3 regions of the Clostridium isatidis genome follow, and region 1 is predicted to be linked to each of the others. Evidence: a T-box and tRNA genes for the amino acid it is inferred to sense, from the RefSeq annotation. Region 1 holds a T-box; the other regions hold tRNA genes.
The links. A T-box is a leader RNA that pairs with one kind of tRNA and senses whether it is charged. The one in region 1 lies ahead of leuS (leucine--tRNA ligase), so its partner is inferred to be a tRNA-Leu.
Positions count from the first base shown of each region.

Region 2: it encodes a tRNA-Leu, which carries the amino acid that the T-box ahead of leuS (leucine--tRNA ligase) is inferred to sense. The anticodon was not compared.
Region 3: it encodes a tRNA-Leu, which carries the amino acid that the T-box ahead of leuS (leucine--tRNA ligase) is inferred to sense. The anticodon was not compared.

Region 1 covers NZ_CP016786.1:1,444,808-1,458,812, forward strand. The annotation lists gene BEN51_RS06905 (DUF5685 family protein) at 1-134, shown strand, start outside; gene BEN51_RS06910 (J domain-containing protein) at 121-738, shown strand; gene BEN51_RS06915 (hypothetical protein) at 761-1,255, shown strand; gene BEN51_RS06920 (CoA-binding protein) at 1,443-1,832, opposite strand; T-box leader at 2,066-2,267, shown strand; gene leuS (leucine--tRNA ligase) at 2,318-4,768, shown strand; gene BEN51_RS06930 (methyltransferase) at 4,929-5,681, opposite strand; gene BEN51_RS06935 (HesB-like protein) at 5,926-6,255, shown strand; gene BEN51_RS06940 (methionyl aminopeptidase) at 6,480-7,349, opposite strand; gene BEN51_RS06945 (hypothetical protein) at 7,537-8,190, opposite strand; gene BEN51_RS06950 (vWA domain-containing protein) at 8,285-9,622, opposite strand; gene BEN51_RS06955 (AAA family ATPase) at 9,634-10,719, opposite strand; gene BEN51_RS06960 (hypothetical protein) at 10,731-11,504, opposite strand; gene BEN51_RS06965 (rhomboid family intramembrane serine protease) at 11,769-12,557, opposite strand; gene BEN51_RS06970 (N-acetylmuramoyl-L-alanine amidase family protein) at 12,731-13,504, shown strand; gene BEN51_RS06975 (ClC family H(+)/Cl(-) exchange transporter) at 13,578-14,005, opposite strand, start outside.
Region 2 covers NZ_CP016786.1:167,538-181,542, forward strand. The annotation lists gene mfd (transcription-repair coupling factor) at 1-1,661, shown strand, start outside; gene BEN51_RS00765 (peptidylprolyl isomerase) at 1,710-2,738, shown strand; gene spoVT (stage V sporulation protein T) at 3,037-3,585, shown strand; gene BEN51_RS00775 (putative polysaccharide biosynthesis protein) at 3,670-5,205, shown strand; gene yabN (bifunctional methyltransferase/pyrophosphohydrolase YabN) at 5,225-6,685, shown strand; gene BEN51_RS00785 (HU family DNA-binding protein) at 6,905-7,180, shown strand; gene BEN51_RS00790 (RNA-binding S4 domain-containing protein) at 7,231-7,491, shown strand; gene yabP (sporulation protein YabP) at 7,542-7,835, shown strand; gene yabQ (spore cortex biosynthesis protein YabQ) at 7,842-8,231, shown strand; gene BEN51_RS00805 (FtsB family cell division protein) at 8,353-8,586, shown strand; gene BEN51_RS00810 (S1 domain-containing RNA-binding protein) at 8,675-9,088, shown strand; gene BEN51_RS00815 (IS1182 family transposase) at 9,300-10,928, opposite strand; tRNA gene BEN51_RS00820 (tRNA-Leu) at 11,197-11,283, shown strand; tRNA gene BEN51_RS00825 (tRNA-Met) at 11,306-11,381, shown strand; tRNA gene BEN51_RS00830 (tRNA-Met) at 11,387-11,463, shown strand; tRNA gene BEN51_RS00835 (tRNA-Leu) at 11,469-11,555, shown strand; tRNA gene BEN51_RS00840 (tRNA-Met) at 11,578-11,653, shown strand; tRNA gene BEN51_RS00845 (tRNA-Met) at 11,661-11,737, shown strand; tRNA gene BEN51_RS00850 (tRNA-Leu) at 11,743-11,829, shown strand; gene spoIIE (stage II sporulation protein E) at 12,101-14,005, shown strand, end outside.
Region 3 covers NZ_CP016786.1:346,935-352,491, forward strand. The annotation lists gene BEN51_RS01740 (O-acetylhomoserine aminocarboxypropyltransferase/cysteine synthase family protein) at 1-711, shown strand, start outside; gene BEN51_RS01745 (hypothetical protein) at 821-1,000, shown strand; gene thrS (threonine--tRNA ligase) at 1,079-3,016, opposite strand; T-box leader at 3,141-3,352, opposite strand; tRNA gene BEN51_RS01755 (tRNA-Leu) at 3,505-3,588, shown strand; tRNA gene BEN51_RS01760 (tRNA-Gly) at 3,605-3,679, shown strand; gene BEN51_RS01765 (HNH endonuclease signature motif containing protein) at 3,868-4,278, opposite strand; gene BEN51_RS01770 (hypothetical protein) at 4,494-5,165, shown strand; tRNA gene BEN51_RS01775 (tRNA-Gly) at 5,234-5,307, shown strand; tRNA gene BEN51_RS01780 (tRNA-Lys) at 5,312-5,387, shown strand.

The sequences.
Region 1 (14,005 bases):
TATTAAAACTTCCACTAAAGAGAAATATAGATATATTAAAAAATATCTTAGAACTAGGAATGATGGATAAATATATTATGGTGACAAGTAAACCATGCGAAAATAAAGGGAGGAAAAATAATGAATCCATATGAAGTATTAGGTCTTAAACCTGGAGCAAGTCAAGAAGAAATAAAGGCCGCTTATAAAAAATTAATTAAACAATATCATCCAGATCAATATGGTGATAATCCTTTAAGAAATCTAGCTGAAGAAAAAATGAGAGAAATAAATGCTGCCTATGATCAATTAACTAAAAATTCAGGAAACAGTTCTCATAGTTATAATAATTATAACTCTAATAACTATAGTAATTATAGCAGCAATAATAACAACTATGATTTCAATGAAATAAGAAGATATATGCAAATGGGCAATTATGCTGCAGCCGAAGCAAAATTAAATAGTATCTCTAATAGGAATGCAGAATGGAATTTTTTATATGGTGTTTTATTGACTAACATGGGTAGATTTGATCAAGGTCTTAATTACATTCAAACAGCAGTTAATATGGAACCAAATAATTTTGAATATAGACAGACTTTAAATTCTTTATATCAAAGAACTAGAAGTTATTCAAATAACTATTATAGAACTACAGGAATAAATAATTCTGATGCTTGTGATATGTGTATAAATCTTTGGTGCTTAGATTCTATATGTGAATGTATGGGTGGAGACCTAATAAGCTGCTGCTAATTATTAAGGTGGTGGAAATATTATGAAAGCAAAAGAACTTACTTTGAATGCTATACTAATAGCACTTACTATTATTATTTTATTCTTAAATAATATTATGCCTATAAGTACTCTCACTTTCCTTACTATAAGCTCTTTGCTCGTACCTATTGCAATCATTAGAGGTTCTTTAAAAGGTGCTTTTCTTGTATATATAGGCTCTTCAATTTTAGGCTTTTTACTTTTACCAAAAGATATAGTACTTTTCTACTTTATCTTCTTTGGAATATACGGCATAATTAAGCACTACATTGAAAAACTAAATAAATTCTATTTAGAAGTAATATTAAAATTAATATTTTTTAATATAATCTTACTTATATCATATTTTTTCTTAAATGAATTTATTAACATAAATGAAAATAATCTTCCTCTGTATGCACTATTTATTCTTGGGCAAGCTGCTTTTTTAATATACGATTACGCTTTAACTGTTTTGATATCATGGTATTTATCTCAAATTCATAAGAGAATTTGAGAAAGCTCACAACTTAAAGCACATAATTAAAGAAATATTTAGGCAAAATGAATTATAAGAATAAAAAACTGCTGAAATTTTCAGCAGTTTTTCTAATTTTCAATTTAATGAAAAGTTAGCTAAGTTATTAATCATTAATTGATAATCGCCCTTCTCCTATTAGCTATTACTTCTTACCTTTTACTTGTTATCTCTCTGCTTTCCCTTCTTCTATCTTTCTAAGTTGAACTAATGCACAATCTTGAAAAACTTCTATGTGATTTTCCTTACAGTAGTTTAATATTGCTTCACTTTCTGCTCCTGGTTGTATTAATATATGTTTAATTCCAAGATCTTTTGCTTCTTTTATGTATTCATAGCCCTTAACTGGATTTATACAAAGATCGATTACATCTATATTATATGGAACTTCCTTTAAACTCTTAAATATAGAAGCTCCTCCAGCATAATGGATGCCAGAAACGTTAAAGCCCCTTTCTTTTAATGCCTTTAATATTTTATTAGCATATTTATTTTCATTTTTTACATCTCCTACAACAACCCAGTTCTTCATATACATTAAATCTTTAACTTCCATATTTCATCCTCCTGTTAAAATTATCTTATATACTATAATTAGCATAAATCTTTAAATTAATACAATATTTAAAAAATGCGAATATAATCACCTTTTAATCTATTATTAAATATCAAATGAAAATAAAAATCACTATTAATCTTTAAATTGAACTTTCTAATTGTACATTCTTATGTTATATTGACTTATATTTTTTAATAATATATAATTAATTCCATTATAACATAATATTTTATATCGCTATGATTAGGAGTAGTACTATAAATGTTAATCTTCAGAGAACTGTTGGTTGCTGCGAAACAGTGATTAGATTATAGGAACTTACCTAGGAGCTTACTTGTCAAAAGCAAGTACGGTAATACCGTTATAATTTCGAGTGAGAAAAATTTATTTTTTCTAATAAGAGTGGTACCGCGAACGTCCTTCGTCTCTTAATTGAGATGAAGGCTTTTTTATATATAATAATTTTGTAGGAGGATTAATTTATGGCTAAATATGGAACATCAATTGATAGAAAATGGCAAGCTAAATGGGAAGAAACAAATCTTTATAAATTCGACCCTAATAATAAGGGTGAAAAACTTTATGTATTAGAAATGTTCTCATATCCTTCTGGCAGCCAACTACATGCAGGTCACTGGTTTAATTATGGACCTGTTGATTCTTGGGCTAGAATGAAGAGAATGCAAGGATATAATGTATTTCAACCAATGGGTTTTGATGCTTTTGGTCTTCCAGCTGAAAACTATGCAATTAAGACTGGAATTCATCCAAAAGATTCAACTGAAAAGAATATAGAAACTATGGAAAATCAATTAAAAGCTATGGGTGCAATGTTTAACTGGGAAAACGAAGTTGTAACATGCAGACCTGACTATTATAAATGGACTCAATGGTTGTTCTTACAACTTTATAAAAAAGGATTAGCATATAGAAAAAATGCACCTGTTAACTGGTGTCCATCTTGTAATACTGTTTTAGCAAATGAACAAGTTCATGATGGTACATGTGAAAGATGCTCTACAGAAGTTACAAAAAAGGACTTAACTCAATGGTTCTTTAAAATTACAGATTACGCTGACGAATTACTTGAAAAACTAGATACTTTAGATTGGCCTGAAAAAACTGTTTCAATGCAAAAGCATTGGATAGGAAAATCTACTGGAGCTGAAGTTACTTTTAAAGTAAAAGATTCAGATTTAAAATTTAATGTATTTACTACTAGAGTTGACACTCTTTTTGGTGTTACATATGTAGTTTTAGCCCCTGAAAATAAACTAGTTGATCTTCTGACAACAGAAGAAAACAAGGCAAAAGTTGAAGAATACAAGGAACAAGCTAAAAAACAATCAGAAATAGAAAGACAATCATTAACAAGAGAAAAGACTGGAGTATTTACGGGTTCTTATGCTATTAACCCTATTTCAGGAAAAGAAATTCCTATTTGGGTTGGAGATTATGTTCTTGCAACCTATGGTACTGGTGCTGTTATGGCAGTTCCAGCTCATGATGAAAGAGACTTCGCTTTTGCAACTAAATTTAATTTACCTATCGAAAGAGTTATCAATAGCAAAGATGGCAGCGAAGCAGAATTACCTTACTGTGAAAGTGGTGTTTTAGTAAATTCTGCTGAATTTACTGGATTAACAACTGAAGAGGCAAAAGAAAAAATAGTACAAAAACTAGCTTCTCAAGAACTAGGCTCTAAAAAAGTTAATTATAGATTAAGAGACTGGTTAGTTTCTAGACAAAGATATTGGGGAGCACCAATACCAGTAATTCATTGTGATGACTGCGGAATTGTTCCTGTACCAGAAGATCAATTGCCAGTTGAGCTTCCTTATAATGTAGAATTTACTCCAGATGGAAAATCACCTTTAGCTAAATGTGATGATTTTATAAACACTACTTGCCCTAAATGTGGTAAAGCTGCAAAGAGAGATGCTGATACATTAGATACTTTTGTTTGTTCATCTTTCTATTATTTAAGATATCCAGATAATAAGAATTCAGAAAAAGCTTTTGACAGCGAACTTATAAATAGCCTTCTTCCAGTTGATAAATATGTAGGTGGTCCAGAGCATGCATGTATGCACTTATTATATGCAAGATTTATCACTAAAGCATTAAGAGATATGGGCTATGTAAATTTTGATGAACCATTTAAATCTCTTACTCATCAAGGATTAATTCTTGGACCTGATGGTCAAAAAATGAGTAAATCAAAGGGAAATACTATTTCTCCAAATGATTATATTGAAGAATATGGTTCAGATGTATTTAGAATGTATTTGATGTTCGGCTTCCAATATGTTGATGGCGGTGCTTGGAGCGATGAAGGTATTAAATCTGTAGCAAGATTTGTTGATAGAATGGAAAGATATTTAGAAACAGCAAGAGAAGCAATTAATAGTGGTAATAATAATAAAACTACTTTTGATAAAGAGGAAAAAGAATTAAACTTCTGGCTAAATAATGCTATAAAGGGTGTTACTGAAGATAGTGAGAAAATGCAATTTAATACTGCTATAGCAAGAATGATGGAATTTGTAAATGCCTTATCTAAGTATCTTCAAAAAGAAGTAAAAAATCTAGACTTCTTAAGAAAAGCTTGCATAGATTTCTTAAAAGTTCTTGCACCATTTGCCCCACACTTTACTGAAGAACAATGGAATTTATTCGGCTTAGACTTCTCTATCTTTAATGAGGCTTGGCCAAAATATGATCCTAATGCTTTAATTAAAGATGAAGTAGAAATTGCAATTCAAGTTAACGGAAAAATAAAAGCTAAAATAAATGTTCCTACTGACCTAGATGAAGAAGGAATTAAAGCTGAAGCTTTAGCTAATGAGAATATTGTTGCTGCAATTGGAGATAAAAATATTGTAAAAGTAATAGTTATTAAAGGAAGATTAGTTAATATTGTGGTTAAGTAAAAGCACAATATTAACAATCGACAATTGACGATTAACAGTTAAAGAATAAAAATACTGCATAAATTTTTATGCAGTATTTTTTATGTTTATTTTTTAATTTTCAGTTTACCTAAAACTCCTCCTAAATTGTCCATTATCCATTGATAATTATCCATCGATTTTAGTCTTCTTCATCAAATATTATTTTAAATTCTGCTAAAATCTCACTTACTAAATTTTCATCTAATTTTTTATAATAATTAAGTAAGCTTTCCTCTTGTAATGCAGTAAAGATTAATTTACTTCCTTCCATCCAAAGCTCTGGAACATAAACCCAAACTATTTCTTCATACCTGCAGCTTAAAAGAAAATGCTCATACCCCCAAAAGAAATACTCTTTTATATTATGAAGTTTATTAAAAATTTTATAATCTTCTACTACTTTTTTACTCAATTCATAATAATAAATATCTACATAAAAAAAGTCAAAACTTTCTTTCTTAACTTTATAAGCATCACCATAAATTATTCTTAGTTTATTATTATTATTATTAAAATTCCTTTTATATAACTCTATTATTTCTTTTTCTTTTTCATAAACTACAACTTCTTTAATATTATCTTTTTTTAATAATTCATTTACTACATAACCTAAGCCTAACCCGACTACTCCGACTTTTCCTTTAGCAAATTTAATAAAAGAATATGAACTTTCAATTTCTATAGGAGATATTCTCATTAATTCTTTATTTGCTTTAAGAAGTCTAATTATGTTAACTGATATATTATCTTCTTTTTCATACATATATCCTTTTATATATTGATTTATTGTAATACTTTTATCTATTTTAAAGTCATTAATATTATTCTCATTAATTAATTCATTGTATTCATTTATTTTCTTTAGTACATAATCTCTTTCAAAAGGTTTCAATTTTTTTCTTCCCTTCTCTTTTTAAGTATAATCTAAGTACAATTTAAATATACTAATATTATTCCACGATTTCATTATTAATTATATTGTCAATAAATTGTAATTACAATGATTATTATATTAAAATTTCCTAAATTCTTAAATCTTACTAATTCTTAAAGTAAAAAACACTTGATATTTATATATACTATGTTATACTAGTGATATAAATTATCAATTAAATTTTTATATAGAAGGTGAAAATATGGATAAAATTTTAATAAGTGAAGAAGCTTACAAAGAATTTAAAGCATTCTTAGATGAAAATGAAGTAGATAACTACAGCATAAGAATTAACCTAGCTGGTTTCGGTTGTAGTGGGCCTGCTTTTAATATAACTGTTGATGAACCACAAGATGGAGATGTTGTAGAAAAAGTTAACGATATAACTTTTGTTGTAGAAGAAAACTTAATCGATGAATTCGGCGGTTTCAAGTTACTTTCAACTGAAGAAAATGAAGGTAGAGGATTATCTCTAAAGCCAATCATTGAAGCCGAAGGCGGATGTGGATCTTGTGGTGGAGGATGCCACTAGAAAAAAGGATTGCTTAGGCAATCTTTTTTTCTATTCAAAATTCACAATGCACAATTAAGTATGAATTTCAGACAGCTGAAATTCTACATAAAAAATAGTCCTTTAATAATAACTTAGTTATTATTAAAGGACTATTTTTTTAATTAGCAATTTAAAATATATTTTAGCTTTTCAATCAAACTGAAAAGCAACTATAATTGTCCATTGTCAACTGTCAATTAATTTTATCTTGATAAAATCTCAGCTCCTGTTTCAGTAACTAAAACTGTATATTCCCATTGTGCTGAATAGCCACCATCTTCTGTATAAACTGTCCAGTCATCATCTTCATCAATAAAGACTTCATAATCTCCTTCGTTTATCATAGGCTCTATTGTGAATACCATTCCTGGAACTAATACCATTCCTTCTCCTCTTTTACCTACATGGGCTACAAAAGGATCTTCGTGGAACTTAATTCCTATCCCATGACCACCAAAGGCTCTTACCACTGAAAAACCATTGGCTTCAGCATGTTCCTGTATGGCTGCCCCTATATCTCCTAAGAACCCCCACGGCTTAACTGCTTCAAAGCCTTTATCTAGGCATTCCTTAGCAACTCTAACAAGCTTTGCATGTTCTTCAGAAACATTGCCAATCATAAACATTCTTGAAGCATCAGAAAAGTATCCATTATATATTGTAGATACATCAACATTTACAATATCACCATCTTCTAGTATTGTATCTTCACTTGGAATACCATGACAAACAACATCATTTATAGATACACAAACACTCTTTGGATAACCTCCATAATTTAAATCTGCCGGTATAGCTCCATGACTAACTGTATAATCATAAACTAGTTTATCAATTTCCTCAGTACTCATACCTACTCTTATTTTTTCTTGCACTAAATCTAAAACACCATCATTTATCTTAGCACTTTCTCTAATCCCTTGAATTTGCTTTTCGTTTTTTATCATATCTCTTGTAGGTACTTCATGCCCTTGATTTTTTAATCTATTTAATTTTTCATCAAATTCTAAGTGGCATTTCTTATACTTTTTGCCACTTCCACACCAACATATATCATTTCTATTTAAAATCATTTTTACCTCCATGTTAATAAAATTCACATTTGCATATTTTACTTGTATTATTAGTATTGCTATGAAACTATAAATATTTTATATATAGTATAACATAAATTTATCTTTTAATTTATTTTTAGTAAAAAAATAATTAGGAGTTTAATTGAAAAAACAGCTGAATATTTCAACTGTTTTTAATTTTTTCCTATTCTTTTATTATAAATTCATAAGTAAAATAAGGTTCCATTACAATATTCATATCTTTTAGAGCTTCAACCCAATGGTTCTTTTTAATTGAAATTAATTTCTTTTTCTCCTCATCTAAGTCTTTATAGTATTTACTATCAAACTCTATAAAATATTCATTTAAACTCCTACTTAAACTTTCTAACGTTGAAAAATTATCTATAGCATTACCTTCTAATGATATAACTTCCTTATCATTTTTCATTTGGTAATTCATATATTCATAAAGAAAGTTCTCAATTCTTTTAAAAACATCTCTGGAGTTTACATATGTCTCAATAGTTTTCTTTCCTATTGATATTTTCTTTTCATTATAATTTTTATATTTCAGCCATAAATTATTGAATTCCTTATCAATAGAACTAAAATTTTTATACAAAGTAAATAATTCTTGATTATTAATACTTTTAGCTTTAATGCATGTATTTAAAATATTTGATGAGCTTTCATTTTTTGTTCTTATATCTAACAAACTGTTATAAGTTTCTCTTCCAAGCGAAATTCTATATTTAGAATTCAACAAGGAGGTGTAAACGTTTAAAACAAGACTTATAAACAATGTAACTACAATAATAATTCTATTATTATTTTTATTAGATTTAAAATCTCTCATACCTATCCCCCTGACTGCTTGTATTATAGCACATTCATATAAAAATTATCAACTGCCTAAATATAATAAAAAAAGGTAATCTACATAATGTAAATTACCTTATAACTACATTTTCTCTTTGGAACTCTTTAACCATATCAAGAGCAGCAGTTCCACTTTGCTCTTCTTGTTCTTTTACTTCTATCCTCTTTATTTTACCAAAAGATTTTTTTAAAGATAAGTCATTTTTTCCTGTTAAAACCCAAATTACATTCTTTGTTATGGGTCTTACTTCTAATTCTTTTTCGCCAACTCCATCAGTAAAATAAACTAATATTTTATTTTTTAATTTGTTCTCCTGTAAATATTGGAATACAGGAGAAAATTTAGTTGATCCATTATTTGAACTTCTCTTCTTAAAATCATTTCTTGATTTAGCCTCATATACTCTTCTAATTTGGTCATCACATTCAATTACAGTGATTTTACTGCTTCTATTTTTAGCAATATCTAAAACTTCAATCATTATTTTGTGTATTTCACCTTCACTAATAGATGCACTAATATCCAAAGCTACTATTACTTCTGGTATTAAATTTGGTAAACTTCCTCTAATGTCCAGCCTATCAGGTTGTCGTCTACTCTTCCTAGTTATAGTTTTTCTTTGTCCTGCTCTAATTGTAGGAAGCATGCGTTTTAGCTCATCCTGCCAGGATATTTGAGCTAATTCCTTATAGGACTCTACTATTTTTCTAATATCTTCTGGAGCTTTATTCTTTAAGGAGCTTACAGCTATTTTTTTTGTCATTTCTTTTATTGAGTCTGAATTTAAATCACTTTCCTCCCAGGCATCATGAGCTTTAGAAATATCAATTACTGTTCCAATATCCTTATCATCAGACTTCATCTTATTTTTTAATTTCTCTTTAATGATTTTATCAATTTCTTCTGCATATAACTCTATTGAATTATCTTCTTTTAAGGAAGCATAAAATTCATAATTAAATCTTTCTAATCTATAACTTTCTGGAGGCATATTATTAATAAATTGATTTATAGATATATCTAATGCCATGTTTACAGCTGTTGTAGTATATTTATTTCTAAGCTCTTTCTCTCTTTCATGATGACCATACATTATATGGTATATTTCGTGTTTAAATAAGGCTACCATTTCTCTCTTGTTACATTCTAAAAATAGTAATGGATTAAAATATAACTTAAATCCCTTAAGCATTGGCACTGTTGCAAGAGGCCAAGTAATATCATATTTTATACCTCTTTCAATTTTTACCAAAAACTGTCCAAAGAAATTATCTTCTCCTTGAATCATAGATACAATGATACTTTCTACAAGGGAAAAAAAGTCTCTTTCAAAAGTAATATCTTCAAATCCATTTCTAATATTATAAGCTCTTTCTAATAATACTGCACGTATATTTTCAAATTCCATAACTATCATCCCTATTCAAATATAGCAAAAAAGGCATCAAGAAACTTTTCCTCATTTAATAGATCCTTATATAGTTTTTCACTTGCATCTATTTTAACTTCTTTCATTATTCCTAATCTTAAATCTTTAGGATAGGAATTTAATAAATCGCCATATAATTTTCTATTTTTATCTATATTATTTTCTTCTAAATATCTTAAAGAATTTTTTGCTAATATATATAATCTTGAATGACTTTCACTTCTTAATTCTTCTCTTAACTCTAAAGGTAAAGCTTCATAAGCAAATAATTCTTCAGCTTTCATAATTTTATTTTTAATATTTTTTATATGATTTATAAAATCTGTAGCTATACTTACTCCAACATTACCTTTAACAATATTATATAAAGTATTTAATGAATACTTATTAGGATTTTTTAGATATACATTATAAGCTCGTCCTATTCTTTCCCAGCTTCTTGGAGTTGCTTTTATTGATTCTTTAGAATTTGGAGTGCTTAAATATTCTGGGAAAGTAGATAAAAATTCTATTATATTTTCATTAATATTTCCATCTTTACTCATTGCCCAATTTATCCATTCTTTAATATCTGAAGTTAGTTCTATCCAGACAAATCTATCCTCTTGAGCACTATCCATATCTACTACTTGATAATCAGAATATTCATAGCCATCATATTTATTTGATGGATTCATAGCAGCCACAATTTTTACATTTTCAGCTAGTTTATAATTATTAATCTCCCTATTTAATATAATATTCATAAGCTCCTGCTGCACTGCATGCTCACATCTATTAAGCTCATCTATAAATAAGAGAACTCCATTATATTCATTGCTTTTTAAAGCTTCATCTATTTCTAATAATTTATAATGGGCAGCATATTTTGTTCTTCCATTTTCAACTATTGGCAAGCCACCAATTTCTCCTTCTTTTAAAAGGTTAGCATCTATATTAACTAAATAATAATTTTCTTCCTTACATATCTTTTTTACTAATGATGTTTTTCCTATACCAGCTTCCCCTATAATTAAGGGTACACTTCCTGATTCTAAAACTAATTCTATAGCATTTTTTGCTTCTGAAAATTTCATTCTGTCACCTCTTATCTTGAAAGCTCATAATCAACTAATAACATCTTAGCTTTTTTACTTCCATATTCTCTTATAAAATTTATCTTGTTCATTTCTAATATTTCTAGTTCTAAAAAGTCTATTAGATATTTCTCGTCTATTTCTTCCTGACTTACCTTCTCTATTACTATATCAACAACAAAATCTACTGTTATTGAATCAAAAACATATTTAACTATTTTTATATTATCTCCAATTAATATCTTGAGTTCATCTATATCATAATAAATATAATTTATGGCTTCTTCATTTTTTCTTATGGCTGCTCTTTTTACTTCTAGTGACGGATTATCTATAAATTTTATAGCTGCCCAATAATTTTCAATCGCCTCTAATTGTACTTTTAAAGTAGGATTTTTAATATACTTTATTGAATCATAATCCTTTCTCACTGCTAAAAGCTGAATTTCTTCACTAGGATCCTCAATAAATTGAATTGCCCATCCCTTAGTTTTAACAGCTTCCAACTTAACTCTTTCTGTAGGATTTTTAATATACTTTAGTGAATTCCAAAGTAACCTTACTGCCAATATTGAATTCTCTTCATCTAGTTCTTCAATATATTCAATTACTAAAGGATTATTTCTAATTGCATATTCCTTTACTAAATTACTTGGATTTTTTATATATTTTATTGCCAATCCATTTTTATTAACAGCTTCAATAATTAAATCTTCACTTGGATTTTCTATATTTTTAATAAAAAATGGATTTTCCTTTATCCTTTTTATATCATTTTCTACCATAAGTCTTCCCTTCTAATGTGTTAATAGTATTTTAAATTTATATTTCATATAAATATTATACAACAACCATTCAATAATTACTATACACTTTTATTTAATAATTATTATTAAATAAAAGTTAATTTTACTATTTTAGGCTAATAATTATAAAAAATAATTGGTAGTTTATAAAATAATTTAAACATTTATTTTATAACTACCAATAAAAATCTTAACTATTAATTAAATTTATTAAAAATAATAAATTTTATATTATCATATTCATTAGAGATGAATATGATCTTTTAAATGATTCATACAATAACATTTTTGCCCTTTACACTTGGAACAATATCTAAATTCCATTTTATCATCATCTTTATCTGTTATACCACAGACTGCGCATTTATGATTATATTTCTTTTCCTTGATATTACTAACAAATTTTTGTTTTCTGTTATAATTAATAATCGTTGATTTACTATCTCTTCCAATTGACTTCCCGAAAAAAATGAAATAATTAAGCAATGGGATAATTACTAAAATTCTCTCTACAAAAGAACTTGCTTCTATAAAATTTAGAAAAATAAATATCCAATTAAGAATTCCTAAATATTTTATTTTCACCGGAATAATAAAAAATATTAACAACTCAAAATCAGGAAAAAGTTTAGCAAAAGCTAAAAATAAAGATAAGTTTATATAATGACCATCTATTGGCACTTCTGTAATAAATGCAGCTACAAGAGAAGCAATAATTCCAACTAAATAATATATATTAAATCTAAATTCACCCCATACATCTTCTAAACTACTTCCTGCCAAATAATAAAAATATAAGGTGAATATCAAGAACAATGGCGAAGTACTTGGTGGTATGAAAATAAAAGTAATAAGCCTCCAAACTTCTCCTTGAAGAATTTTGTTACTATCTAATAGCAGCAGCTTTATTAGACTGTCACCATTTAGCATTGTATATAAATATACAAATATGTTCCCTAGAATAATAATTAACATTAAATTCTTTATATAAAACTTCCCAAATCTTTTTTCTAGTTTACTTAAAAAATTCATTTATTTCCCCTCTTTACTTAATTATAAATCAATTCTATATTAAGCTTTTTATATTATCAATATACCTAGTATTACTATTATTATAAATTTATTAATTTTATTTCCATTTATTTACATTTGCATTTATGTTAAGTATAATGAATATAAGAAAATAGTTAATTGAGGTATAAAATATGAAAAATTTTAATATTGCCGAAAGGAGAAGACTATTATATAAACGCAGAAAGAGGAGAAAAACAATTATTAATTTTTTATATTTCCTATCCATAATTCTTATTGTAACAACTCTTTTTACTTTACGAAAAACCGACAATCAAAATAATACTTATGTAAACAAAAAAATTGCTTCTTCTTATAATAATAAAGAAGCAATTACTGTATGTATAGATCCTGGGCATGGTGATTGGGATACAGGTGCAGAAAGCACTAAAGGTATTTTTGAAAAAGATATTGTGTTGGATATTTCCTTAAGATTAGGAAAATTATTAGAAGCTGAAAATATCAACGTAGTTTATACAAGAACTAATGATTCTATTTCCTATTTAGGCACAGCTAATGATAGTTTAAAAGAAAGAATAAAAATTTCAAAAATATTTGATGCTGATTTATTTATCTCAATACACTGCAATAGTAATTATGATTCTACTTCTTCTAGAGGAATAGAAACTTGGTATAACCCTAATATGAAAGAAAGCATTGAATTTGCAACTATATTACAAAAAAATTTGACTGCTCTCAATTACAGTGAAGATAGGGGACTAAAAACCTATGAGAATAAGGATGATGCCCTTGCTGTTCTTGAACTTAATAGCGCAACACCTGCACTAGTAGAATTAGGTTTTTTAAGTAATATTCTAGATGAAAGATACCTAACTTCTGATCATGGAAAAGATAAAATAGCTGAAGCTCTAAAAAATTCTATTATTGAATATATTAATTCAATATAAAAAGTATTATTAAATAAAAATAGTAGATAAGCTTTATTCTTAAATCCTATCTACTATTTTTATATTTAGCTTTCTAATTGACCAATGTAATACTATTTATTTCTTCAAATATTTCTATTCTTTTTTCTAAAGTAACTATAACCACTAAATAATCTCCACTTAAAAGTTGAACTTTTCCTTTTGGAATTATTTCTTTTTCACCTCTTTTTATAGAAACTAACAAGCAATCTTTTGGCCACTCTATGTCTTTTACATACTTCCCGTCAGCAATACTCCCCGCTTCAATTGGAAATTCTAAAATAGTTTTTTTTGTATTATCAGCTTCTTCTTTAATCCCTTTCCTCTTTAATAATCTTTCAAGTAGAAGCTCATAAATTGCTTCATTTTTAAAGAAGTCTGCAGTAATATAAGAAACTATTACTGTTAACCCTAATGATAAAATATGATTAAATGAACCTGTCATTTCCATTATCAAAACTATTCCTGTAATTGGAGCCTTCA
Region 2 (14,005 bases), 1.3 Mb from region 1:
AACAATTTGAAGATGAATTTCCTTATGAAGAAACTCCAGATCAATTAACTTCACTAGCAGAAATTAAAGCCGATATGGAATCAGATAAGCCTATGGATAGACTTCTTTGTGGAGATGTTGGCTATGGAAAAACTGAAGTTGCTTTTAGAGCTGCTTTTAAGGCTGTTATGGATGGAAAGCAGGTAGCATTTTTAGTGCCTACAACTATTTTAGCAGAGCAACATTATAAGAATATGTTAAAAAGATTTTCTGATTTCCCAGTAAGAATTGATATGGTAAGTAGGTTTAGAAGTGCTAAGGAACAAAAGGCGACCCTTAAAGCTGTTAAGGAAGGTAATGTGGATGTACTTGTGGGAACCCATAGATTAGTTTCTAAAGATGTTGTTTTTAAGGATTTGGGTCTTTTAATAATTGATGAGGAGCAAAGATTTGGAGTTTCCCAAAAGGAGAAAATAAAACAGCTTAAAAAGAATGTTGATGTTCTTACTTTAAGCGCAACACCTATTCCAAGAACTTTACATATGTCTCTAACTGGAGCTAGAGATATATCAGTAATAGAAACACCACCAGAAGAAAGATATCCTATTCAAACATATGTTGTAGAACAAAATGATCAGCTTGTACGAGATGCTATATTAAGAGAAGTTAATAGAGGTGGCCAAGTTTATTATGTCTATAATAGAGTTGAAACTATAGAGGATATGGCTAAATATATCAGTGATTTAGTTCCGGAATGTAGAGTTGGAATAATTCATGGTAAAATGACAGAAAAGCAACTTGAAAAAGAAATGATGGAATTTATGAATCATAACTATGATATACTTGTATGTACCACAATAATAGAAACAGGTATAGATATACCAAATGTTAATACAATGATAGTTCATGATTCAGATAAAATGGGATTATCCCAGCTATATCAATTAAGAGGAAGAGTTGGTAGATCAAATAGAATAGCATATGCTTACTTTATGTATACAAAAGACAAAATATTAACAGAAGTTGCAGAGAAAAGACTAAAAGCCTTAAGAGATTTTACTGAGTTAGGATCAGGTTTTAAAATTGCTATGAGGGACCTTGAAATAAGAGGTGCTGGAAATATGATGGGGTCAGCTCAGCACGGGCATATGGCAGTTATAGGCTATGATTTATATTGTAGAATGTTAGAAGATACAATTAAGCTTATTAAGGGAGAAATAGAAGAAGAACCTATTGAAACATCAGTTGAATTAAAAGTAAATGCTTATATTCCAGGAACTTATATAGAAGATGAAATGCAGAAAATAGAAATTTATAAGAAGATAGCAGCTATAGAAAGCATAGATGACTATATGGATATAAAAGAAGAGTTAGAGGATAGATACTCAGATATTCCAGAACCTGTATATAATTTAATGGATATAGCTTATATAAAGAGTAAGGCCAAGGCTCTTTCTATTGAAGAAATAAAAGAAATTGAAAAAGAAGTAAGGTTTATATTTAAAGAAAGTGTTAAGAACTTAAATCAAATTTATAAATATTTACTAGAAAATTATAAAGACTTAATATTGTTGAGTTTTGAAGAAAAGCCATACTTTTCAATTAAGACTATAGAAATAAAAAAGGATGGTATCTTAGGCTTTTATAAGAAGATCCTAGAAGATTTAACAAAAGATAAGTAAAATATTTTATATAAATTGAATAATTGTCACAGAATTGATATACTTTTTATGTATAATCGTAATAGACTAAATTTAACGAGAAATGAGGGAACATCATTGATTAAAATTAATAAAATTTTAGCTGCAGGAGCTTTAAGCATATTTGCTTTTTCAGCAGTAGGATGTAATATGATAGCAAAAACACCAGAAGCTATAGCAAACACAGTTGTAGCTAAAGTTGGAGATTTAAAAGTAACTAAAGGGGAAGTAGAAGAAGTAGCAGGTCCAGTTTTAGAACAATATTATGGTGAAGATTATGAATCTAATACTGAGGCTGCAGAAACAGTGAAAAATTTCAGAACTCAAGCCTTAAATTTATTAGTTGAACAAAAATTATTAGAAATAAAAGCCAAGGAAATGAACATTTTACCTACAGATGAAGAAATTAATAAAGAAGTAAATGAATATCTTGAAAGTATGCAAGAAACTTATGGTGGAGAAGAAGGCTTCAATAGTGCTTTAGAACAAGCGGGATTAACTTTAGAAGAATATAAAGAAAACCTTACAAAAAATATAAGAATGCAATTAATATCAGAAAAGGTTACAGATGATATGTTTAAAGATATAACTGTAGCTGATGAAGAAATTAAAACTTATTACAATGAGAATACTGACTCATTTAAAAGTGCTACAGTATCTCATATTCTAGTTAGTGATGAGGCAAAAGCCAATGAATTAAGAGAAAGAGCTTTAAAAGGTGAAGATTTTGCTACATTAGCAAAGGAAAATTCAGAAGATACTGGAACCAAAGAAAAGGGTGGAAGCCTTGGAACAGTGACTTATGATTCCACACAATATGTAACTGAATTTATGACAGCTGTAAAAGCTCTTAAAGAAGGGGAAATATCTGAACCTGTAAAGAGTACTTATGGATATCATATAATAAAAGCTGAAAATGTTAAGGTTGATAGTCTTGAAGATAAAAAAGAAGAAATAAAAACTACTTTAGAAAATGAAAAGAAAAATGAATTATATACAACTAAAATAGAAGAGTGGAAAGAACAATATAAAGTTAAAACTTATGAAGGAAGACTTTAATCAGTGCACAGTTGTTAGTTCACAGTGTACAGTTTAGGTAGATTTTCAGGTTTAGCTGAAAATAGATAAAAATAAATAAGGAATTAAGACACCTTGAGTGTTAAAAACTGCTAGCTTCTGTTAGCAGTTTTTTGTTTTTATTTATTACTTTTTATTGCTAGTTTTTAATTATAAAAACCAGATAATGATTTGATTTTATCAATTGAATAAATTTGCCTTTATGTGTATAAAATTTCTAAGAAGTCAAATAATAATAGTGCAACTAATTATTATTAAAGTAAGGAGGTATCTCATAATAATGAAAGCTACAGGTATTGTAAGACGTATAGATGATTTAGGTAGAGTTGTAATACCAAAGGAAATCAGAAGAACTTTGAGAATTAGAGAAGGAGATCCATTGGAAATCTTTACTGATAGAGAAGGTGGAGTTATTCTGAAGAAATACTCACCTATTGGAGAATTAACTGATTTTTCAAAGGAATATGCTGAAAGTTTACATCAATCAATAGGACATAGTGTTTTAATAGCTGATAAGGATGCTTTTATATCAGTTAGTGGATCACCAAAAAGAGATTATATGGAAAGAAAGGTAAGCAGCGAACTTGAAAAAATAATGGAAGAAAGAAAGGCTGTTATTATAACAGACGAAGCTAAAACTATTCCGTTACATAATGATGAAGAAAAAGGAAAGTATACTAGCCAGGTTATTGCACCAATAATAGCAGAAGGTGATGCTATTGGAGCTGTAATAATATTAGCCAAGCAAGATAATGAAAAATTAGGTGAAGTAGAGCTTAAATTAGCAGAAACTGCTGCAGCTTTCTTAGGAAAACAAATGGAACAATAAAAATAAGCTTAAAAAATAAGTAATAATACCTCTAAACTAGCAATACAAATTTATTAGCGAACATTTCGAGTTTGGAGGTATTTTATGAAAAAACAATCATTACTTAAAGCAAGTTTGATTCTTGGAATTGCAGGTATTGTTTCAAAATTCCTAGGGTTATTTTTTAGATGGCCTTTAATAATGTTAATAGGGGATGAAGGTGTTGGATATTATCAAATGTCTTATCCTCTTTACATGTTTTTTGTTGCAATTGCATCAGGAGTCCCAGCAGCTATATCTAAAATGATATCTGAGAGAAATGCAAAGGGAGATGTAAAAGGTGTATTTGAAATTTTAAAAGAATCAAAAATTTTAATGATGTTTCTTGGGATAGGAACATCTCTAATATTATTTTTCTTTGCTAAACCTATTATTAAATTTGTTCAGTGGGATCCAAAGGCTTATTATTCTTTAATAGGAATTTCCTTGGCACCTATTATAATTTCTATTATGACAATCTACAGGGGATTTTTTCAAGGACTTCAAAATATGACTCCTTCAGGAATTTCTCAAATATTAGAGCAAATAGGAAGAGTAGTAATTGGAGTTGGACTAGCTTTTTTATTATTACCTAAAGGAATAGAGTATTCAGCAGGGGGAGCAGCTTTTGGAGCAGCAGCAGGAGGTTTAATTGGTTTATTATATCTTTATGTAAAATATATAAAAGTAAAGAAGAAAATGTGGAATAGGCCTATTAAGACTAATCCTAAGGTTTTAAGTGAAATATTAAGAGTAGCTCTTCCTATTTCTATAGGAGCAACAGTAGGAACAATTATGAGTTTAATTGATTCTATACTAGTGCCACAGAAGCTTTTACTATCAGGATTAACTTCTGAACAATCAACAATTTTATATGCTCAATTGACAGGAAAGGCAAGTGTTATAATAAATATTCCATTAACCTTATCAGTAGCTTTAGGAACTTCCTTAATACCTATAATAGCAGAAAATTATGTTATGAGAAAAAGAAGAGCCTTAGAGGAAAAAATACAGATGTCCTTTAAATTATCCTTTTTAATTGCTTTACCTTGTACCCTCGGATTATTTTTTCTTTCTGAACCAATAATGAAGGTTATATTCCCAGGAAGATCAGAAGGTTCATTAATACTAAAATATTTATCTATTTCAGTGCCATTTATAATAGTAACTCAAACAACTACATCAATTATGCAGGCAATAGGTCATTATATAAGACCAGTTATAAATTTATTTATTGGCTGTATTGTGAAAGTTATATTAACTTATTTACTTGTTCCAATACCAAATATAAATATATATGGAGCTGTTTTAGCTAGTATATCAGCTTATCTAGTAGCAACAATACTAAATATGATTTCTTTAAAAAATAAAATTAAAGTTAATTTCAATTTAAGAAGTACTTTTATAAAACCTCTTATAGCGTCCCTTTTCATGATTATAGGAGTAATAATAAGTTATATAAATTTATTAAATAAAACTAATAGTAGTAATTTATCTTGCTTAGGATCAATATTTATAGGTATTATTATATATATGGTACTAATACTAATATTAAGAGTATTTACCATTGAAGATATAAAAAGCAGGGTAGTAAGAAATTAATTAGTAAGGAGATGACCTAATGATAAAGATAATAGGTTTAGGGCCTGGTTCTCCGGAGGCTTTAACAATTGGAGCTGCTAAGCTGTTAGAAAAGGGAGAAAATATATATTTTAGAACAAAGCATCATCCTATTGTGAATTTCTTGAAAGATAAGATTAAAAATTACGAAACCTTTGATAAATATTATGAGAATAGTGAAAATACAGATGATATAAATGAGAAAATTGCTAATGAAATATTAACAGCACATAAAAAAACTAAAGATGTAGTATATGGAGTTCCAGGAAATCCATTGACTGCAGAAAAAACAGTTGCTATTTTAATAAAAATATGCAAGGAAAAGAAAATAGATTATAAGGTTATTCCTGCAGTGAGTTTTATTGATTCTCTTATGGAAACTTTAAAAATAGATCCAATTGAAGGATTAATGGTTATTGATGCCTCAGATATTAATAATCAAATTTTAGATAAAAGGGTAGCTACTATAATTGCACAAGTTTATAACAAATCAGTTGCTTCGAAGTTAAAAGAAAAACTTTTAGATAGTTATAATAAACAAACAGAAATATATTTAATAAAAAATCCAGGGATAGATGAAGCGGAGATAATAAGAAAAATTCCTGTATATGAATTAGATAAACAGGAAGATTTAGATAATATGACATTTATATATGTTCCAAAGGACAAAGATAATAAGAAGGATTTTTATGATTTAGTTAATTTAGTAGAAACTTTAAGAGGAGAAAATGGGTGTCCTTGGGATAGGGAACAGACTCATCAAAGTATAAAAAATGAGTTGATTGAAGAAACTTATGAGCTTATTGAGGCCATAGAAGAGAATAGGATAGATGGAATGATTGAGGAACTTGGAGATGTATTATTTCATGTAGTATTCCATGCTTGTATTGAAAATGAAAATGGTAATTTTAATATTACAGATGTAATTAATGGAATAATAGCTAAAATGGTTTATAGGCATCCGCATGTTTTCGGAGAAAAAGAAATTAATAATACAGATGAAGTTCTAAAGAGTTGGGATGAATTAAAAAAGCAGGAAAAGAAATACGAAACTATTACTGAAGAAATGAAATCTATTGCTAAGACATTACCAGCTTTGACTAAGGCCCATAAGGTACAGAAAAAGGCTGCAAAAGTTGGTTTTGACTGGGATAGTATTGAAGAAACTTCAAAAAAAGTAATAGAAGAATTAAATGAGGTTTTAGATGTATATAAAACCAAAAATGGGGAAAAAATAAAGAAAGAAATAGGAGATTTGTTATTTTCCTGTGTTAATTTATCCAGAAAGCTAAATGTAAATGAAGAAGAAGCATTAAATATGACTATAAATAAATTTATAAATAGATTTTCATTTGTAGAAGAAATGGCATTAAAAAACAATAAAAAATTAAATGATATGACTTTAGAAGAGATGGATAAATTTTGGGAAATTGCAAAAGAAAATGAAAAAAATAAAAAATAAAAAAGGATTTTAAATTTTTTTGAAGAATAATATAAACAGTTGTTGCTATACTATACATAACTTATTGTAAAAAAACGGTTTTTTTGTTATAAAAGTAGAGAAACCTATAGACTATCAATAAAAGAGGTTATATAATAAGATAATGTAGTTATAGTACATATTAAGGAAATAATTAACTACTAAAAATATTAAAACGGGTTATTTAAGGAGGATGTAATTGTGAATAAATCAGAATTAATCACTAGCATGGCAGAAAAAAGCAAATTAACAAAGAAAGATGCTGAAGCAGCTTTAAAGGCTTTTATTGAAACAGTTGAAGAAACTCTAGAAAAGGGTGACAAAGTTCAATTAATCGGATTTGGTACTTTTGAAACTAGAGAAAGAGCTGCTAGAGAAGGAAGAAATCCAAGAACTAAGGAAGTTATCAATATTCCAGCATCTACAGTACCAGTTTTTAAAGCAGGTAAAGAATTTAAAGACAGAGTTAATAAGTAATATTAAGAACCCGAGTTATCTCGGGTTCTTTTTTAGAAAGGAGATTGATTATGAGATTAGATAAATACCTTAAAGTTTCAAGAATAATAAAGAGAAGAACTGTAGCAAAAGAAGTTTGCGAAGGGGGAAGAGTTTTTATAAATGATAAAGTAGCCAAACCTTCAACTGTTGTTAAGGAAGGCGATGTAATAGAAATACAATTTGCAAATAGATCCTTAAAAGCTAAAATAACTAATATTGCAGAACATGTTAAAAAAGAAAATGCAAAAGAAATGTATGAGATCCTAGAAGGAGAAGAAGATAAAGAATAAATATAATAAATCCTTCATATATTTTAATAAGAATATTTGGAGGAGATATCATGGAGAAGAAAATTGAAAATAAATTAGAAGAAGCAAGAAGTAATATATATTTAGAAAATAGAAAAAAGCTAACTCTTACAGGAGCTGAGGAAGTAATTAGTTTTGATGATGAAAAGATATTATTAAATACAAAATTAGGATTTTTAACAATTAAAGGTTCTGAATTAAAAATGAATAAGTTAGATGTTCAAAATGGAGATTTAATAATAATAGGAAACATAGCTTCTATAGTTTATAGTAGTAAAGAAGGTAAAAAAGAAAAAGAAAGTATAATATCAAGGCTTTTCAGGTAGGTTTATATGCCGTTAACTTTAGAAGTTCAATTTCAAACTGTACTATATTCTATTTTATCTGGTATTTTAATTGGTGTTTTATTTGATTTATATAGTATGGTAAGAGGAATAAAAGTACCTAAAATAATAGTCATAATTGAAGATATATTATTTTGGGTATTAACGGCCATAACAGTCTTTACTTTCTTACTATATAAGAACTATGCTTTCCTAGGGCCATATGTTTATGTATTTATGATTTTAACGTTAATCATTTATTTAAAAATTATTAGTTCAAAAGTTAGAAAAATAGAAATGTATATTATAGAAAAAGTAAGCTGGCTATTTAGAATAACTTTTAAAACTTTATCCTATCCTTTAAAAATAGTATATTATAATATTCTAGGAAAAAAGTAGGAACATAAAAAAATAGCTTGAATAAAATATTTTTAGTGTTTAAAATAGATATATAATATATTTAAAGAGGGTGTTGTAAATTAAAAAGCGATTAACTCTTAAAGGAATTATTATATTTTTTATTTTTGCCATTTTTATATTCAATTATATTAAGCAAGGAATTACGATTAAAGAAATCCAAAAAGAAATTACTGTTAGTCAGCAAGAACTAGAGGAACTTAGAGATAAAAATGCAGAACTTCAAAGAGATTTAGAGAGTATTGGTTCTGATGAGTATATTGAAAAGAGTGCTAGGGAAAGGCTAGGGATGGTAAAAGAAGGAGAAAAGGTTGTGAATTCCCAGGAGCAAAATTAATGGATATGTTTTAAAATTACAAAAAGAGGTTATTATTATAATAACATATATTTATTATTTTTAATTTTTAAGGAGGAATCTTTGTAACATGACCTTAGCGGCAGGAAACATTTTAGAGGGTACAGTGGTTAACATCACTAATTTTGGTGCATTTGTAGAGATAGAGGGGAATAAAACAGGGCTAGTTCATATTTCAGAGGTAGCAGATTCATTTGTAAAAGATATTAGGGAACATCTTAAGGAAAAAGATAAGGTTAAAGTAAAAGTAATATCAATAGATGATAATGGTAAGATTAGCCTATCTATAAAACAAGCAAATGTACAAAAAAAATCAGCTAACCCTATAGAAATTGATTGGTCTCTAGAAAATAAGAAAAATTATAGTGCTTCAGGGAATTTTGAAGATATAATGTCAAAGTTTCTAAAAGACAGTGAAGAAAGAATGCAAGATATAAAAAGAAATCAAGACTTCAAATCAAAGAGTGGAAGAAGAAGTTATTAATTTTTATTTATGTAATTATAGACATCATATAAATTTATATATAAATCTATAAGGGGAGCTGTCGCATTAGTGGATTAAAATCCGTTAGCGATAGCTCCTTTTTCTATTCTATAAATTAACTTTTTAGGTGTTATTTTTATTTGCATGTAAATCAACTAAAAATAGGCGCACTTCAATAAGCCTCAGAAAAAAAGCTTTTTTAAAATTTAACTTATGAGGCTTTCTTCAATTCAAATAAGTGCTTACCAGTGCGGCCCGCTTGTATTTTACTATGTAATTTATTTATATTGTGTGCCATTGCAAGAAGTATACTTTCTGCTAATACATTCTTTTGCCCACGACACATAAATCTTCTGAAATTCATGTCTTGTTTTATTTGTGCAAAAGAACCTTCTGCTTGAATACTTCTGTTCATTCTAAGCAAGCAACCTTCTTCGCTTAGAATTCTTTCTAAATCAGACTTTCTTTGGCGATTAAACTTTTTTGATGTTTCAAATCTTTTTACTCTTTCTTCCAAAGGAGTTTTACAATTATTCCCTTTGATGCAACTACTCTTGTAAGTGCAATCATTGCAATCTTCACAAACATAAATTGTCTTTTCACTTTCATATCCTGTTTTAGATTTTCTAATTTTTATATTTTCAGCCTTTAACTGCTTACCATTTCGGCATATGTAGAAATCTTTTTCTTCATTGTAATCCATGTTTTCTATTTTACCGATATCATTTTTATATTTTCTTGTTTTTGATATTTCATAATTAGATGGCTTAATAAATGCTATTTGATTATTTTCTTCAATAAATGAATAGTTCTCCTCACTTTCATATCCAGCATCTGCAACTATTTTTAAGTATTTAAATTTTAAGTTTTCTTCCATGCTTTTCAAGAAAGGTATTAGCGTAGTTGTATCCGTTGGTTGTGGTCCAACTGTAAGCCATGTAATATATTCTGAATCTACACCATGCTGCACATTATAAGCTGGCTTAAGTTGACCGTTTTTCATAGCATCTTCTTTCATCCTCATAAATGTAGCATCAACATCAGTTTTTGAGTAACTGTTTCTATCTCCGCAAGTGTACACTTTTTGAGTATATTCTTTAAACTTTGAAAGATATTCTTCAAGTTTTTCTATTGATCGTTGCAATGCAGTTTTTCTTTTCCCACATCCGTGAACGAATTCTATTCCTTCTGATTTCTTTAGTGCATAAAGCTTTTTTCTAAGCTTTTTTACATGTTTCATTTGAACTTCATTTTTATAGATTAACTTAATATCATAAAGTTCTTCGCACTCTTTAACAAGGTCGGCCACTTTAATTAGCAATTTTGCCATGTTTTTTGTAACTGCCTTTTTCCAGACAAAAGTATATTTATTTGCATAAGCTTCTATTTTTGTGCCATCAATAAAGATAGCATCTCCTGATATCTCACCAATTTTATAAAGAAATTTAGCTGTTTCAGCTAAGATCCTTTCAGAACATGGAGCAAAATGAAGACTTCTAAATCTTGCAAATGTTGCATGATCCGGAGCGGATGCTCCCTCAAGCAAAAACATAAAATTAATGTCTCTACGGCATGCCTTTTCAATATCTCGAGACGAATAAATCTTATTCATATATCCATAAGTCATGATTTTCAGCATTTTTCTTGGCGATACTTGATTTTCCTTTATCTTGGAATAAGTCGAATATAAATCTGTTAAATCCATCTCCTCTACAAATTGACTTAGTAATCGCACTGAATCATTAACCGGTATCATGTAATCAATATTTAATGGAAGTTTTAATTGATAAAACTTTTGGTTTAATGTATAATTCTTTTGTAAAATATTTTCTTTGTGCATAAAAATATTTTATCATAAATCCTAAACTCATGGAGTCTAGGATTTATTTTTTTGCACAAAAAGGGACTGTGCACTAATTATTAGTGCGACAGCCCCTTTTTAATTTGAAAAGTAGAATAAGGGAAGATTTTTCTTTTAAAGTTTTACCTAATAAACACTTTTCTTTGTATATTATAAAAAGTGTGAAACACTTTTTAAAAAAATATGTTGACACTTATAAGAACATAATATATAATTATTTTTGTCGTCGATAAGGCGCAGTTAATATGCTGAAGTGGCGGAACTGGCAGACGCACAGGACTTAAAATCCTGCGGTAGCGATACCGTACCGGTTCGATTCCGGTCTTCAGCACCAAGTTAAATTCAACTTAAAATATCGCGGGGTGGAGCAGTTGGCAGCTCGTCGGGCTCATAACCCGAAGGCCGTAGGTTCAAGTCCTACCCCCGCAACCAAATGTGGCGGAATAGCTCAGCTGGCTAGAGCACTCGGTTCATACCCGAGGTGTCGTAGGTTCAAGTCCTATTTCCGCTACCATATATGCTGAAGTGGCGGAACTGGCAGACGCACAGGACTTAAAATCCTGCGGTAGCGATACCGTACCGGTTCGATTCCGGTCTTCAGCACCAAGTTGAATTTAACTTATAATATCGCGGGGTGGAGCAGTTGGCAGCTCGTCGGGCTCATAACCCGAAGGCCGTAGGTTCAAGTCCTACCCCCGCAACCAAAAAAATGGCGGAATAGCTCAGCTGGCTAGAGCACTCGGTTCATACCCGAGGTGTCGTAGGTTCAAGTCCTATTTCCGCTACCATATACGCTGAAGTGGCGGAACTGGCAGACGCACAGGACTTAAAATCCTGCGGTAGCGATACCGTACCGGTTCGATTCCGGTCTTCAGCACCAAAGTCATAAAACTCAAATAAGTTTTATGACTTTTTTTATATTTATTTTTTCATCATTAAATTGTTTATACTGACAAAATAAATGTTTATCAGAAAATAAAACAATAATTAGTCTTCTTTAGGAGAGAAATTATTCTAAAATTTTATCTATCTTTAAGGGATTATAAAACAAAATGTCCTACGAAAAATTTTTTTATAACCATATATTGACATATCTCACCTTAACATAATGCTATAATCAAAATACATTTTAAGGAAGGTGAGGTAATAGTATGCAATATGGTGTGGACATATCAACATATAAAAGAGTAAGTAATAAAAATAATAAAAGAGAAGTTAAGCTTCAGGGAGATATTATTAAATCTTTAATAATGGTTACTGTTGGAATTTTATTAAGCAGGGTTTTATTATCTATAACAAAAGATATTGGTATAGCACCCTTTGGTATTGCATATTTAATATGTTTAAAAAGGGAAAATGTAAAGGATAAGATCCTTGCCTTATTTGGAACAATAATAGGATATTTATCAATATCTAATATTTTAGAAGGAGCTATAGGTTATTGTGTTGTAGCATTAATAATATTAATTTATAGTGAAATATGCAATCAAATAAGCATTAAGGAAAAAGATGCTATAACTTTCTTAATAATATTCTCAACCTTTTTGATTTTTAATTTTGTGGTTTATAAGCAGCCTATTAAAATTAACTTAATATTTTCTTTATTAAAATTAATAAGTATAATACCTGTTAAATATATTATAAGTTACGCACTAAGCTCAATAGATGAACTAGATAGCAATTATTTATTCTCTACTGAAGAATTAATAAGTATAGGAATATTAATATGTTTATTAATTACTGGAGTGGGAAATTTTAATATTTTAGGTGTTTATTTAAGAGGTATAGTAGCTATTTTGGTTATTTCACTTTTTTCTTTTATTGGAGGAAGTGGATTAGGTTCAGCTATTGGAATTTCAATGGGTTTTATAATAGGAATAACAAATAGTGATATAGTAACTTATATAACTGCCTATAGTTTATGTGGACTTATTATGGGAGTTTTTAAGGATACAGGCAGGATATTTTCATCGTTAAGCTATTTAGTAGTTCATTTTATAATATCCATGTATTCTAATTCCTTTAATATAGCAGGAATGATAGAAGTTTTAATTGCTCTGATTTTATTTATATTAATACCAGAAATAATAATAAATAATATTGTAAATGAACTTAATAGAGATAAAAAGGTTGAAATTATAAATGAATTCAATTTAAATGAAGTAAAGAATGAATTTTTAGATAGATTAAATTCAATGAAAGCAGTATTATCAAGCTTATCAAATTCAATATTAAATTTAGGACAAAATGATATTTTATCTTTAAGCAACAAAGGAACTGCAATGGTTGAAAGTTTAGCCGACAGAGTTTGTTATAATTGTGAATTAAGACAAAGATGTTGGGATAGAAATTTACGTTATACTTTTGATGGATTTTCAGAGCTTATAAGCAGTTGTGAAAGCAATGATATATATTTTCCTCAAGTTTTAAATAATAAATGTGTTAAAAAGAGCAGTCTTATGAAGAATGCTCAGGAAATTGTAAATAATTATACTGTTAATGAGGCTTTAAGAACTAGATTAACAGAAGGAAGAAAGCTTATAGCTAGCCATATAAATAATATGACTATAACTATGGGAGATATGATTAGGGATTTTGAAAAAGATGTTTCTGTATGTACTGAAATAGATAAAATTCTAAAAAAATCATTTAATAAAGCAAGAATAGAGTATAAAAACGTATTTTGTTATTTAGATAGAAAAGGAAGGATGAAAATAAAAATTACATTAACTAATTGTGAGGGTAGCAATTATTGTGCGAAAAAGATATTACCTATAATAAATAACTTAGTAAAAGTTCCAATTTCCATATCTAAATCTGGATGTAGAATTGATCCAGATACAGATGAATGTTCAATTATAATTGAAGAAACTCCTAAATATCATGTAACTTCTTATGCAGCAGTTAAATCTAAGGATGGAGAAAGTTCTATAGGAGATAGCTATAGTTTTAATACTAATGATGATGGAACTTATTTAACTATAATAAGTGATGGAATGGGTTCTGGACCAGAAGCTTCAACTGAAAGTAAGTTGGCAGTTGATCTAATAGAAAAG
Region 3 (5,557 bases), 1.1 Mb from region 1:
TATCTTTGTAATCCCTTTGAACATGGGGCTAATATTGTTATACATTCAACAACAAAATATGCTGATGGACATGCTCAAAGTATTGGGGGAATAGTTGTAGATGGAGGAAATTTTGACTGGAGTAATGGAAAGTTTGAAGATTTTACAACACCAGATCCAAGTTATCATGGATTAGTTTATACAGAGGCATTTAAAGAAGCTGCCTATATTACTAAGCTTAGAGTGACTATAGCAAGAGATTTTGGAGCATGTTTAAGTCCATTTAATGCGTATATAACAAATTTAGGATTAGAAACTCTTCATTTAAGAATAGAAAGACATTCACAAAATGCTTTATCCTTGGCAAAGTGGCTAGAAAAACATCCAAAAGTTAAGTGGGTTAACTATCCATATTTAGAAACAAGTAAGGAATATGAAAAAGCTAAAAAATATTTAAATGGCGGGGGAAGCGGTCTTCTTACCTTTGGATTAGATACTGATATAGAGGGAACTAAGAGATTTCAAAGGGCATTAAAATTAATTTCCCTAGCAGTTACCTTAGGAGATACAAGAAGTTGTATATTACATCCTGCAACAACAACTCATAGTCAGCTTTCAGAAAAGGAATTAGAAGGAGCTGGTGTAACAACAGACTTATTAAGAATATCAATAGGAATTGAAGACATTGAAGATATAATTAAGGATGTAGAGCAAGCTTTAGAAGCAGTTTAAGATTATAGGAATATAAATCTATATTGATAACTTCAACCCTCTTTGTTATAATAATTTGCAGCAAAATTGAATTATAAGTGCTTAGCACTTTTTATAAGGGGGGGTTAACTTGTTTAATAAGGAAGAATTAGAAATATTAAATGAAGCCTTAAAAATATATGAAGAAAAGGTTACTAGGGATTTAGAAGCTAGTGTTAATAATAAAAATAAAATGGTTGCTAATAATAGAAAGCAAAAAAAGGTATGGCTTCTTCAAAACAAGCTTGCCAAACTTCTTAAGGAAGTTTAATTAATGAGAAATGTATAAGAAGAATGAATAGAAGTATAATAAATAGAAAAGGATTTGCTTAAGCAAATCCTTTAATTTCTACATTTCTTTATTAGCAATTTCTAAAATAATTCTATTTTTAAGTTTAGTTACATCAACTGCTCCTTCTTCACCATTCTTTCTGCTTCTTACAGCAACTGAATTGCTAGCAGCTTCTTTTTCACCAACAACTAGGATATAAGGAATTCTTTCTAATCTAGCTTCTCTTATTTTATATCCTATTTTTTCAGCTCTATAGTCCCCAGTAATTCTTATACCAGCATTTCTAAATTCTTTAACTATAGCATCTGCATAGTCATTATATTTATCAGAAATAGGTAGAACTATAGCTTGAGTAGGAGAAAGCCATGTTGGGAATGAACCATTATACTTTTCAATTAACATAGCTAAAGTTCTTTCATAACATCCAATTGATGATCTATGGATTATAAATGGACGCTTCTTGTTACCATCTTTGTCAACATAAGTCATATCAAATCTTTCGGCTAAAGCAAAGTCAATTTGGATAGTTATTATAGTATCTTCTTTTCCATGAACATTTTTAAATTGAATATCAAGTTTTGGTCCATAGAAAGCAGCTTCACCTTCAGCTTCAACATAATTAATTCCTAAGTGGTTTAATATTTCTCTCATTGTATTTTGAGTTTTTTCCCAAGCTTCTGGATTGTTAATATACTTTTCAGTATTGTTTGGATCCCACTTAGAGAATCTATAAGTTATATCATTTGCAATTCCTAAAGTTGTCATAATATGATCAATTAATTCAACACAACCCTTGAATTCCTCTTCTACTTGTTCAGGTGTACAAACAATATGACCATCTGCTAAAGTAAATTGTCTAACTCTTATTAAACCATGCATTTCTCCTGAAGCTTCATTCCTGAAAAGAGTAGAAGTTTCAGCATATCTTAAAGGTAATTCTCTATAACTGTGTTGTTCTGAGTTATAAATAGTATATTGGAATGGACATGTCATAGGTCTAAGAGCAACTACTTCGTCATCTTTTTCTTCATCTCCTAATACGAACATTCCATCTTTATAGTGATCCCAGTGGCCAGATACTTTATATAAATCGTTCTTAGCCATAAGTGGAGTTTTAGTTAATAAATATCCTCTCTTTTCTTCTTCGTCTTCAACCCATCTTTGTAAAAGCTGAATTATTTTAGCTCCCTTTGGCATTAATAAAGGAAGTCCTTGACCGATTTTTTCATCAGTAGTAAATAATTTAAGTTCTCTACCAAGTTTATTATGATCTCTTAGTTTTGCTTCCTCTAAAGCTTGTAAGTGAGCATCTAAGTCTGATTTCTTTAAGAAAGCAGTACCATAGATTCTTGAAAGCATTTTGTTCTTTTCATCGCCTCTCCAGTAAGCACCAGCAGCTCTAAGAAGTTTAATAGCTTTTACTGGTTTTAATGACATTAAATGAGGCCCAGCACATAGGTCAGTAAAGTCACCCATTTTATAGAAGGATATAACAGTATCTTCTGCTAAATCATTTATTAATTCAACCTTGTAAGGTTCATTAGCATCCTCCATAAGTTTTATAGCTTCAGCTCTTGGTAATTCAAATCTTTCAATTGAAGGATTTTCTTTTATTATTTTTCTCATTTCATCTTCTATTTTTTCAAGATGAGTAGAGTTGAAAGCTGGTTCTATGTCAAAATCATAGTAGAAGCCATCATTTATTGCTGGTCCTATTGCTAGTTTTGCTTCAGGGTATAATCTTTTTACAGCATAAGCTAAAACATGAGATACACTATGTCTTAATGCATCTTTTCCTTCTTGAGAATCAAAAGTACATATAGCAACTTCGCTATCTTTTTCAACAACAAAACGTAAGTCAACTACTTCTCCATTAACTATTCCACAACAAGCATTTCTTGCTAAACCTTCACTTATAGATTTAGCAATATCAAATACAGAAATACTTGATTCAAATTCTTTTACTGATCCATCTTTTAAAGTGATCTTAATCATATTTATCTTCCTTTCTAATTAATTCTATTTAGATTGTAAGTTTCTAGATACTTATAAGTTAAACTATTTTAGTAGAAATATTTATTTTAATAAAATAAAAAACTCCCGTCTCTTTCTATAAATAGAAAGGGACGAGAGTAGTAAATTCAAATTTCCCGCGGTTCCACCCTTAATTGCCTAAAATAGGCCGCTTAAGATATCGTAACGTGATATAAACGGACTTTATTAGAGTCACTCAGAGGTGGTTTTCAACTAAAATCAAGTAAGATAATTGCACCAAATTTATCTCTCTCTGCAAAATGATTAATAGTCTACTGTCCTCGTCATAGTGTTGATATATTTCTATATGTATTATTTTTTATTATAAATATAAAAAGTTTCAATGTCAACAAAGAGAAATAAAATAATTTACTAAAACTGCGAAAAATGTCATAATAAAAATATTGAAAAATTAAAAAAGGTTATATATAATATTATATGTAGTAGATGCAGATGTGGCGGAATTGGCAGACGCACTAGACTTAGGATCTAGCGCCTTTGGCGTGGGGGTTCGACTCCCTTCATCTGCACCAGTTTTAAATAAACTTTGCGGAAGTGGCTCAATGGTAGAGCGTCACCTTGCCAAGGTGAACGTTGCGGGTTCGAGTCCCGTCTTTCGCTCCAAAATAAAGACTTCTAAAGTCTAATTAATTAGATTTTAGAAGTTTTTTATATATAAAATTACATATTGTTTTATTATGAATAATATTTCTGAAAAATAAAATACTATTAATAATAGAAGAATTCACATATTATAATGTGAATTCTTTTTTATGCAAATCTATATTAATATTTAAATTGTTTAGTCTAAATTAACCAATATTTATATTGTGAAAAAGGCGCTCTAATTCTAATTCTTGAAGCATACTTTTGGAATATAGTTTGCCTCCCATTAATTTTGTTATTAGTTCAATTTTTGAGTAGCCTTCTTTATACATCTTAAGGTCTTTAACTATTTTTTTTAAAGTAGACTTTGGTATTTCTAAAATAATAGAAAGTTCCTTAAATGTATAGTAATCTTTTGGTAAAAGGCTGAAAAGTTTTTCTTGAAGCTCTAGCTTATATTTTAAATCTGTTTCTAAAGAGTTGTGGGGGCCTAGTTTTCCTCTATGGTGGTAATTACAAAGATATTTATAATTTAGTTTAATATCATAACCACCTTCATGTTTATGAACTATATGATGAATATCAGCCTTTGATCCACAAATTTCACAGTGGTGCAAATTCACGCCTCCCTTATATATATCCTTAATATTATTATAAAATAAACCTTTATTTTATTCAAATAGAGGATTATGGTTAAAATAATAATATTAAGAAAATTTAGAAAATAAATTTTTATTAATATCTTGAAAACGATTGTTACATGGTGTAATAAACTATATAATATAAATATAGATAATATATTATATTATGGTAATGAAGAAAGGGTGATAGAGTGAGGCATAATTACGATTCCTTCGATTATTGGGAAGAACTGATAGATAAAAACAAAACTTTGAGAGGTCATATGTTTATGGATTCGTTACCAAATAAGGATACAATTTATATTCATACCCTAGTTTTTGGAAAAAACAACGGAATTGATAATACATGGAGCTACTTTCCTGATATAAAGACTTTATTAGGATATATACAATATTCATTTTTACAAGAAGCCTTTTATAAGTGGATATATGGAAAGGAAAAATTAATTGTTAATGTACCTAATATAAGAGTAGAAAAAATAATTTCTGATGCAGAAAAGAATAAAAAGCTGACAAAAGAAGAAGCAGATAATATGAGAAGAGAAATAAATATGATAAAATCTTGCTGGTCTTTACCAAAAAATAAAATCTTTGCAAGGTTAAAAAAATTTAGTCGAGATTTTAATAAAACCTGGGTTGGAGATAATAGAGAGTTTTTATATTTAAAGATATTTAATAGTCCTATCGAATTAGGAGATTTCGTGATAAACTCCAATTATATAATTAGAGGAAATGAATTTGAAAAAGTAGTTGGGGTTACTATTGATGAATGGAAGGAAATATGTAGAAAAGCAGAAACTGATAAAACTTACGGCGAGAAATTTAGAAATATTTTAGCAAAATCTCTTACAGATGTAGTATAAAAATATAGAAATTTCTTATTGACAGAATTATTTTTCTAGTATTATAATAATATTTGTCAATAAGATTTGCGGGTGTAGCTCAATGGTAGAGCCCTTGCCTTCCAAGCAAGTTACGTGAGTTCGATTCTCATCACCCGCTCCATTTTGTGCCATTAGCTCAGTTGGTAGAGCACCTGACTCTTAATCAGGGTGTCCAGGGTTCGACCCCCTGATGGCGCACCAGATTAAAAAAGAGAGATTAACCTAGGTTAATCTCTCTTTTTAGTTTGTACTAAAGAATTCGTAATTCATATTTAAGCATTAAACTACTGAGTAATAGCCACCAAACTGTGTATTATTTACTGTGTATTGTGAATTGAAAGGTGCTGTATACTTTTCCTTATTGACATTAT